DNA from 3 places in the Allocoprococcus similis genome. Region 3 is predicted to be linked to each of the others. Evidence: riboswitches for the same ligand, from Rfam matches in the RefSeq annotation. Region 3 holds a riboswitch; each other region holds the start of a gene.
What was found. Region 3 has a riboswitch for cyclic di-GMP ahead of ACYQ5K_RS11900 (hybrid sensor histidine kinase/response regulator). Riboswitches for the same ligand answer to the same signal wherever they lie in the genome.

Region 1 (3,287 bases), on a different contig from region 3:
CATAGCGGTTATAAATACCTGTAAGAGAATCTGTATGTGCCAGTATTTGATATTTGTTCCTATGTTCTTTTGCTACTAACCATACTCTGGTAAGAACTGTCAGAAGAAGGATTATTATAACAAATATTCCGCTTGTGATTATGATTAATGTGCTATTTCTCCATCCACTTTTAGGTGTTACCTCAATTTTCCAGTTTTCATCTCCTATTGTAAAAGTATAAGAAACAGGATGGTTTATTTGATCATCCGACTGATAAACCACTTTATAAGTGTCACTCCAGGGAGTAACTGTTTTTAAAATTCTATATTCATATCCAAAATCTGAAAGTGCATGGATCGAGTCTGAAAAAATGTCCGGAATACGCAGGATAACGATAGTAAATCCCCAGAAATACTCTTGATCATTTTTATCTTTCAGGTAGACTGGATTGCGGACGGCAATTCCATATCCGCCCTGTTTCAATTTGAAGGGACCTTGTGTAATGATTGTATGGTTGTCTCTAGCATAACAGGAAATCTTTCCACGGTCTTTATCATGGATCAGATCAATCTTACCTGCCTCATTTCCAGCAGCCGGATAAATATCGGTTACAACACCATTAGGAGCAAGTTGTATGCTTTCAATAGAATCAGATATAAGATTTCCGGCAATCGTTTCAAAATGATAGATGTCACCATCTTCACTTATTAAGATCTGCTTCAAAGCATCCGTAATCTCAATTCCAGCTGTAATTTCATTCTTTATGCGTTCACCATAGGTGACTACATTTAATTGTGCTGTTATGTGTCTCTGCTCTTTTTCATGGGTGTCTGTTTTGTATACAATTAAACTAACAAGGCATATGCCCAGTAAAAAACCGATAAGAGGCACAAGTGTTTTCTTTTTCACCTGGTTCACCTCATTTTATCCATGGGATTTTTTATAATGAAGCATTATATCACAAAAGTTGAAAGACAGAATAAGTTTTCCGAAAAAAACAACAAGTTTTTTACGTTAAAGCGATAATGCTTTTTCTTCTATGCAAAGAAATATGGGCGTAAAATAAAATTAGTTTTCAAATAAAAAATAATAAGTGAAATGGCAAATCAGACGAAAGTCTGAGACGCAAAGCTAAAGGGCCTGTTAAATGGCAGCAAGAAACCTTGGAGAAATGATGAAGGATTTGTCATCATGGGAATGAAGTATTTCCTTTTGAATGCAGATAGTTTAGAGTTCTGACATCTGTTATTAATGAAACAGATCAAAAACCCTGTTCTTTCATGAGTGAAAGTCTGTATACACGTCTGCCGGTTTCTTCATAATGCTGGTCCAGAAGAGCACAGGTTGCCTGGATATCGTTAATCCGGATGGCCTCCAACAGGCATTGGTGTGTCCATACTGCAGTGCCTCCGTTATAAGAGGTATTTGGATCCGGTGTGTTTGATTCTAAGCATTTGGCATTCTGAAGCGTTTCAGCATCTCCGCTTAACAGTCCAAAGCGATTGGCATTCTGAACCGAGAGGAACATGGCACCATTCAGTGGACTCAGCAACTCCCACATTTTAGTCAATCGGTTAAGCTGGGCAGAGCGAATGATCTGCAGGTGGAATGTCTCATCTGCACGAACAGCCTTCATAGTATTACCTTCGAGAACAGCCTTTCGAAATTCTTCAATGCTGGCTTCCATTATCATGAGACTATAGTCACTGAGGAGGCAGTTGCTTTTCTGGATCGCCAGTTTTTCAAGGCTGCCGCGCAGAAAAAAGACTTCATAAGCGTCTTGTGGAGAAAGCAGTGCGACTGTACATCCTTTGTTAGGACAGTAATCGACTAAACCTTCGACAGCAAGCTGTCGGAGCGCTTCGCGCACAGGACCTCGGCTGAGTCCGAATTTCCTGGCAATTTCAGCCTCTACCAGTTTTTCCTGAGGCTGAAGGATCCCATTGATGATCTGCTCCCGCAGAGATTCAAGAACAATTTCTGATGTAATAGTATTTGATGTTTTTCGTTGTTTCTGCATATTTACCTCATAAATTTTCAGAATAAGTATCCGGTTTCAATAGGTGCGCTTGGTTCGTAGTAGAACATACCGCCAATTTTTCGCATGTTCCATTTCCTTACTAGTTTAGTAGAAACGACTACACGGATGTCTTTTGTCCGTTAGCAAAAAACTTATTATAATTATAGTAGATTGTTAACTAAAACGAAAGCATTTTTTATGCTGTTAACATTAAGTCGAAATTGTTGACAATCATATTTGCCTGGACTATACTTGGGTTATCAAGAGTATCTCAAAAATTCTGCATTGTCATAAAAAAAGCAAATCCTAAAGGGGAATAGGAGGCAACGCAGTAATTGATGGATGTCGGACTGTCTGGTTTCCGAATAGTCCGATTTTCAGCAGAGAAGAATAATTATTAGTAGGAAGGAGAGAAAATATGAGACTTACAAATTTGACTTGGCCGAAAGCTCAAGAATATTTTGAAAAAAACGATATGGTACTTATTTCTATCGGAAGTATTGAGTGTCACGGCCGTCACATGCCACTTGGAACCGATACACTGATTCCGGAGCATTTGCTGGAGAAAATTGAGAAGAAGAGTGATGTTTTGATTGCTCCGACCATTCCATATGGTTCCTGCCAGTGTTTAGCTCCGTATCCGGGTACAATTGATATTGACAATGAGGTACTCTATCAGTTTTGCCGTCAGATTTTTCTGAGTCTGTATCGTCACGGCGCAAGAAAATTCGTTTTTCTGAACGGACATGGCGGAAACATCAAGATGATTGAACGCCTTGGCATGGAATTCGAAGATAAGGGCTGTCTGGTGGCTATGCTTAACTGGTGGCTGATGGCATGGGATATGAACCCGGCGTGGAAAGGCGGCCACGGCGGTGGTGAGGAAACAGCTGCGATTCTTGGAATTGATCCGTCTTTAGTTGATAAGAGTGAGATAGGTGGTGAACTCCAGTTTAAGCACCTGTCTGATAATCTGAAGACAACCGGTTTCCGTTCTGTTGAGTTCAAGGGAGTTAACGTTGATATTATACGCAATACTCCGCATGTAACAGACAGCGGCTGGATCGGACCGGATCATCCGAGTACCGCTACAGAAGAGTGGGGCAAGGAGATGCTTGAGACCACAGCAAACTATATTGTTGATTTCATGGAAGAATTCAAGAACGTAAAACTTTCATAGAGAGGTGTCAGAATGGATAAAAAAACAACGCTGGAAATGATTGCAGCAATTTCAAATGCAAACGGTACATCCGGTTTCGAAGATGAAGTGGTTGCAGCGATTCGTCC
Region 2 (3,287 bases), on a different contig from region 3:
TCCAGATGTTCTAACGTTTCAGGCACGTCTTTTCCTTTCAGTTCATTCTCCATAAGCTGTGCATAGACCAGAATTACATTCATAGGTGTACGGATGTCATGTGACATATTGTTAAGAAAACGAGTCTTTGCGAGACTGGCATCCTCTGCTTTTTTCAGAGCAATCTCAAGTTTTTCATTTAGTTTTTTTGTATCATTTGCTGCAAGCTTTGCGACAGCTTCTGCTTTTCTTGCCTTTCGTAAAAGCATGAGGATAATAACAATGATGCTGAGTGCAGAGAATCCTGTGATGAGAAAAAAAGCAAGTACATTGTCTTTTACAAAGTCAGAAAATTTTACCTTATCTGCCGTACTGTCATAGATAGCAAGTGCACTTGTAAGCATGTCAGACGGCATGGTCTTTAAGGTTTTATTCAGTATTGATAAAAGGCTATCCTCTCCACCTCTTACTGCAAAGCATGCCTCCATTGTTTTTGTAAGTGGAACACTCTTGAAATTTCGACTGTTATCATATATCAACGCCTGGCTTGCTCCCATGAGGAAACAGTCTGCCTTTTCATTCAAGACCATATCTGCCGCATCATCAAGCGAATCACAATCTACCAGCTTCCATTGTGGATAACTGAAAGCAATATGCTGTTTTAAGGCTTCTTTTTCCTTTGGCACAGCTACTGTATACGTATTATGCTCATCAAAATTTTCTTCATCAGTTACCGCCATCAGACTGTAAGTCCAGGCTGTGTTTGTAAGTGCATATCCTTTTTCTTCTGCAAAACCGGGATTTCTGCCGACATAAAAAATCATGTCAATCTCACGCTCTTGTAATGCCTGAATCATTTCGTCATAATCATTGTATTCCTGTATATTAAATTCCAGTATCTGATTTCCCAGACAGTCTTTGGCATAGGATACATATTCTGCCAGCATTCCGGTAAGTTTTCCAGTTTCTTCGTCCAGGGAAAATACCGCCGGATCGTTGCTCAGAAATCCGATCCGGATGTTACCATGTTCTTCCACCCAGGACTTTTCTTCACCTGTAAGAACCTGACTATAATCAAGCGTAAAATACTTCTTATACAAATCTGCTTTGAAAAAGGGACTATCTTGATCTAGCTTGTGCATTGCCCAGTCCAGCTCCGCCTTGATATCGCTGCGCTCTTTATTTATTGCAAAATATATGCCTGATTTGCCAATCGTGGTAACAGATGATATTCCCTGTTCAGACCAGATGGATTCCTCCAGAGATACAAAAGCATCAATCTCATGATTCGCTAATTTCTTTTCAACATCATCATTATTATTCACATTTACATGCTCTGTATGTATGCCATTCTTATTTTCCCACTCTGTCAGCATAATCTCCGGTTCCGTATCCATGAGCACACCTACACGTTTCCCGTCCATAAATTTGAAATCAGACGTTCCAGTATCCATGTTTGACAAATCAGCATAAAGAATATATTTTTCTTCACCCATCGCTTCATCTGAAAAAAGCATCCTTTGTGCACGTTCATCGGTGTAAGAGATATCGCCCATGACATCAATCTCACCATTTTCAAGCTTATCGAAGCAGTTGGACCAGTCACATTTCACGTACTCAAATTCCCATCCGGTATAGCCTGCCAGAGCCTGCAGGAGTTCGTATCCATATCCACGTCTGACACCGTTTTCATCGATATAATCAAAGGTATCTTCAAAGGATCCGATACGGATGATCTGTGACTGTTTTTCATCATTTTTCTTTTCAGCGGCCCGGCAATGTACTGATAACACCATCCACATTCCTAAAGTCAAAAATATACACGCAAATAGTACGGCTGATTTTTTTCTACTTTTATCCATTGTTCTTTTCTCCTCAAATCACCAGGTTATTACACGTCACAAATCTAAAAAATGCACTGCCTTTCCAGACAATGCACCTTAAACATTGCAGCTGGCTGTCATTTTACAGACCCTATAGCTTTGCGTCTCAGCCTTTCGACTGATTTGCCGACGAATCTTTTTTTGGTATTATAAATATTTCATCATGATCGGAACAAGAATGTTCATATCAACAGGCTTTGCAACATGAGCATTCATTCCGACAGAAAGAACCTTTTGTGCATCTTCCGCGAAAGCATTGGCAGTCATCGCAATAATTGGGATCCTGGCTTTTTTCGTATCCTTCATCTTTCGGATAGCTAATGTAGCATCATATCCATTCATAACCGGCATCTGGATATCCATAAGGATCATCTTGTAATAATCAGCATCAGCCTTTTCAATCATATCAATACATGCAACACCATCATTGGCAGTCTCAACAATACATCCTTCTTCCGTCAATAATTCCGTTGCGATTTCAGTGTTGATCTCATTATCTTCGACCAGTAAGATCCGAACACCATTCAAACAATTCTTATTGCTCAAATTACTGTTTTTCTTCACCAGAGAATCGTCTTCTGACGCTTTTCTGCAAGGAATAGTTACTGTAAATGTGGAACCTTCACCCTGCTTACTTTTCACTTCTATTGTGCCATCCATGAGCTCTACAAGCTTTTTCGTAATGCCCATTCCGATGCCGCTGCCCTCAATATGACTGGATGTAGTGTTACGTTCTCTTTCAAAAGTTTCAAAAATACGCTTTTGGAATTCTTCAGACATACCAATTCCATTATCGGTAATGCTAATGATCATATTGCACCAGTCTTCTTTTTCACAGGATTTCTGTACAACATTACAGGATATAGCACCTCCTGTATTTGTATACTTTATTGCATTGCTTATAATATTGAGACAGACTTCTGACAGGTGCGGTGCATCCATATATACATACGGGTACATGATCTGTTCTGTCAGAGAAAGAGTCTGATTTTTACTTTCTGCCTGCTGTCGGAACATAATAATACAATTTTCAAAGCACTCATGGACATTCGAAACAGTGTATTCCATTTCAACCTTATTATTTTCAATTCTTGCAAGATCCAGAACATTGCCAAGCATCGACAAAAGTTCTTTTCCGCATATTTGAATATCTTCAATATATCTGCCAAGTTTATCTGTTTCCTGCAAATGTCTGGACGCCAGTTCTGCATAACCAATGATTGCATTCATAGGAGTTCTGATATCATGGGACATATTGAACAGAAATGATGATTTTGCTTTATTTGCACATTCTGCTTTTAATTTAGCTTCCCGCAATTCTTCCTCTTGTCTTAATTCCCGCATTTTTTCATCTGTCACATCTCGATTGGCAATCAGCACAGATGTAACATTTCCATTTTTACCATAACTCTGCGGAACAATCAT
Region 3 (3,287 bases):
GAAAAAAGAACCGATTTTCCAACCGACACTGCTGGATGAATATATCCATGTAGACGGCGACTGTTCCAAGGCAGAAAAAGTCACCCGGTCTATTCGCAGAGATATTTCTTCCAGAGCCTATCTGTATGTGTATTACGCATCCCTATCTGCAGAAGAGGATGCATTGCAGGCAATCTATAATTTTCTCAGAGTTGGATTTGCAATGGGAGCAGATGTACTTGAAAACTATACGAATCCACATGTGATGCGGATTATGGAGCTGTACCGTAATATTGGAAATGAAAGCCATCACTTCCGTGAGTTTGCCCGGTTCCAAAGTCTGGATGGACGTGTGTATGTCAGCCATCTGGAACCCAAAAGTGATGTGATCATGCTGGTTGGAAGACATTTCGCAGACCGTATGCCATCAGAGCATTGGATGATCGTTGACGATAACAGGAAGATGGCCTGTGTCCATCCAAAAGACGGAGAAAATTATCTTCGGTATCTGACGGATGAAGAGTTTGATGCACTTCGTAAAACAGAAGCGTATGAAGATGAATATACCGGGATGTGGAAGACATTTTTCCATACGATCGGAATCAAAGAACGGGAGAACTATGTCTGCCAGAGGAAGCTTTTTCCGATCTGGAAGAGGAAGCATGCTGTGGAATTTAAAGAATAATCGCAGGAATTAAAAAGACAGCAAAGTGTCATTGGTACTGGCTTTGATGGTTTTCTTTTCATCACAGATAGTTACCGTAATTTCAACAGTTTCCGAGACCGGAATGTCTGCAGGATAATAATTCAGAGAATCTGACAGAAAAACAGAAAGAAGTTCTAGGGATATGGAACAATCTGAGTACAAATGAGCAGGAAACAGTGATGTCAATGCTACGTGGACTTCGGAAGTAGGAGAACAGTTCGAGTATATTATCGGCTGTTCTTTTTTTGTTTTTGAACGTAAAAACGGTAATGTTTTTCTTGTGTACAGCAGAGCACTATAGTATAATAAATCCGGTTTTATTGCATAAGTTTAAAGGCTATAATAAGGAAAACGGCAAACCAGATGAAAGTCTGGGACGCAAAGCCAGAAGAGGCTAAAGTCAGAAAGTTTGACCAGGTCAGCCGGTTGCAACTGTTTCTATATCATATATGGAAAAGATGTGAAAGTGGAAGAGATCTCGATACCTTTTATACTATATCGATGAGTGATTCTAAAGAAATATAGTATGGATACGGGCATATTTGGGCAAGTATCCTTTTTATATGCCAAAATGGGTACGAAAACTGGCAGGGACAGGTTCTCTGTATACAGATAAAAGCAGGATGAAGAAGGCACAAGACGAAGCGAGGATTTTTATAAAATGGAAAATTATGAAGAAAAAATATATTCATTAGGTGAGACTGTAACGGGGCAGACACAGGTCATGTCACAGGTCGTACAGAAAACACTGGAAAATAATGGCGGGGTAGGTATAATGACAGGATCTTATGACCAAAACCTGTCTATTTTGTCTGTGAATAATCTGCTGTTGCATAGTACAGGATATACATTCGATACTTTCATGGAACAGACAAAAGGATCATTGAAAAACTTCTTTTATAATGAGAAAGATATAATGAATCGAGATCGTTTTTCGCAGCTTCACGGAGCAGGGGAAGCACAGATCCTTACTGCAGACGGTACAGTGAATAATGTACGGCTTTATAAAGAGGATGCGACAGATGAAGCGGGCAGACAGATCTGGGTTATGTCCGTACAGGTCAACTGGGATCATGTAAATTTGACACTGCTCAATGAGGCTATCTATTCCGGCTTCTGGTATTTTGACTGTGACGAAAACAGTGAGATTGTGAATGCAAACTGGAGTCATGAATTCCGAAAAATGCTTGGCTATCATGACACTCTGGACTTTCCGAATAAACTGGAATCCTGGTCAGATCTTCTGCATCCACAGGATAAAGAAAGAGTAATGGTGCAGCTTCAGGCGGCAATTAAAGATAAGACGAACCAGATAAAATACCAGGTAGAGTATCGTATGAGAATGAAGGATAATCAATACCAGTGGTTTCGGGCATCGGCAGAAGTAATACGCCGTCTGGATGGTTCTGCCAGCAGGATTGCCGGGATTTTTATTAACATTGATGCGGAGAAAAAAGAAATCATGCAGGCACAAAAATCTGCTGCTTTCCACCGGGCTTTTACGAAAGCAGATTTGTGCGAGTATTATGTGAATCTGGAAGCGAATACTTTTGATACCTTTAAGGTTGAACCGTCCCTGATGACCGTCTTTGAACAGAGTCATACGTGGGATGAATTGATTCGGCATTTTGTGGATTCCTATGTTGTGGAGACAGATAAGAAGGCGGTATCCTCTTTTTACGACCGTGGTTATATTGCAGAAAGGCTGAAGGGTCTGGAAACCGAATTAGCTTTAGAGTGCCGTATCACTCTGAATGGAGAAGAACGATGGGTCCGTAATGTGGTCATACGTGGCGAAATAGAGGATTCAGAATATGCCATGATTTTCTTGCGTGATATCACAGAGACAAAGGTAGAGAGCGCACGGCATCTGCAGATGGCAGCGGATAATGCTTCCATGGAGCAGCTGATTCAGAGTATTGTGCGTCTGGTTGACCGCTTTGTTGTCTGTGATCTCGAAAATGACAGATATGAATTCTACAATCTGAATGGACAGATGATATATAAACCTTTTGGATTTTATCATGATTTTCAGATGCAGGTTCTTGAAAAATATAAGACACTGGAACCATTGGAAGCTATAGATATCCTGATAGCCCCGGATAATATTCGGAAAAAACTGAAAAGTGAAAATGATATTTATAAGTTTGAGTATTGCAGCCTGGATGAAAAGACTTATAAAATCGCTTCTTATATTCCCCTGGAATGGAAGAATGGAAAGCTGGAAAGGGTATTGCTGGCATCCATGGATGTGACACAGGAAAAGAAAGCAGAGATTGAATCCCGTCAGGCACTGAAAGAAGCTTACCGGTCCGCAGAAAATGCAAATCGTGCGAAAACAGAATTCCTTTCCAATATCTCCCATGATATCCGGACACCAATGAATGCGATTGTGGGTCTGACGGCAATCGCAGGAGCAAATGTTGAGAGCAAGGACAGAGTCATTGAATGCCTCGGCAAGATCACAGAATCAAGCCGCCATCTGCTGGGGCTGATCAATGAAGTATTGGATATGGCACGTATTGAAAGTGGAAAAATGACACTGGCACAGGAGGATTTCAATCTGCCAGATCTGGTGGATAATCTTATAACACTCACAAAA

Region 1: linked by a shared signal. The riboswitch ahead of ACYQ5K_RS10190 (ATPase) and the one ahead of ACYQ5K_RS11900 (hybrid sensor histidine kinase/response regulator) in region 3 are both predicted to bind cyclic di-GMP.
Region 2: linked by a shared signal. The riboswitch ahead of ACYQ5K_RS05815 (transporter substrate-binding domain-containing protein) and the one ahead of ACYQ5K_RS11900 (hybrid sensor histidine kinase/response regulator) in region 3 are both predicted to bind cyclic di-GMP.

The regions. Positions count from the first base shown of each region.
Region 1 is NZ_BAAHSG010000019.1:43,528-46,814, forward strand. Features, by position in the region: gene ACYQ5K_RS10185 (diguanylate cyclase domain-containing protein) at 1-889, opposite strand, end outside; cyclic di-GMP riboswitch class I at 1,071-1,146, shown strand; partial or broken gene ACYQ5K_RS10190 (ATPase) at 1,121-1,219, shown strand; gene ACYQ5K_RS10195 (GntR family transcriptional regulator) at 1,242-2,000, opposite strand; gene ACYQ5K_RS10200 (creatininase family protein) at 2,419-3,180, shown strand; gene ACYQ5K_RS10205 (M42 family metallopeptidase) at 3,193-3,287, shown strand, end outside.
Region 2 is NZ_BAAHSG010000010.1:51,611-54,897, reverse strand. Features, by position in the region: gene ACYQ5K_RS05815 (transporter substrate-binding domain-containing protein) at 1-1,841, opposite strand, end outside; cyclic di-GMP riboswitch class I at 1,925-2,000, opposite strand; gene ACYQ5K_RS05810 (ATP-binding protein) at 2,010-3,287, opposite strand, start outside.
Region 3 is NZ_BAAHSG010000031.1:24,620-27,906, forward strand. Features, by position in the region: gene ACYQ5K_RS11895 (TIGR03915 family putative DNA repair protein) at 1-664, shown strand, start outside; cyclic di-GMP riboswitch class I at 1,029-1,119, shown strand; gene ACYQ5K_RS11900 (hybrid sensor histidine kinase/response regulator) at 1,347-3,287, shown strand, end outside.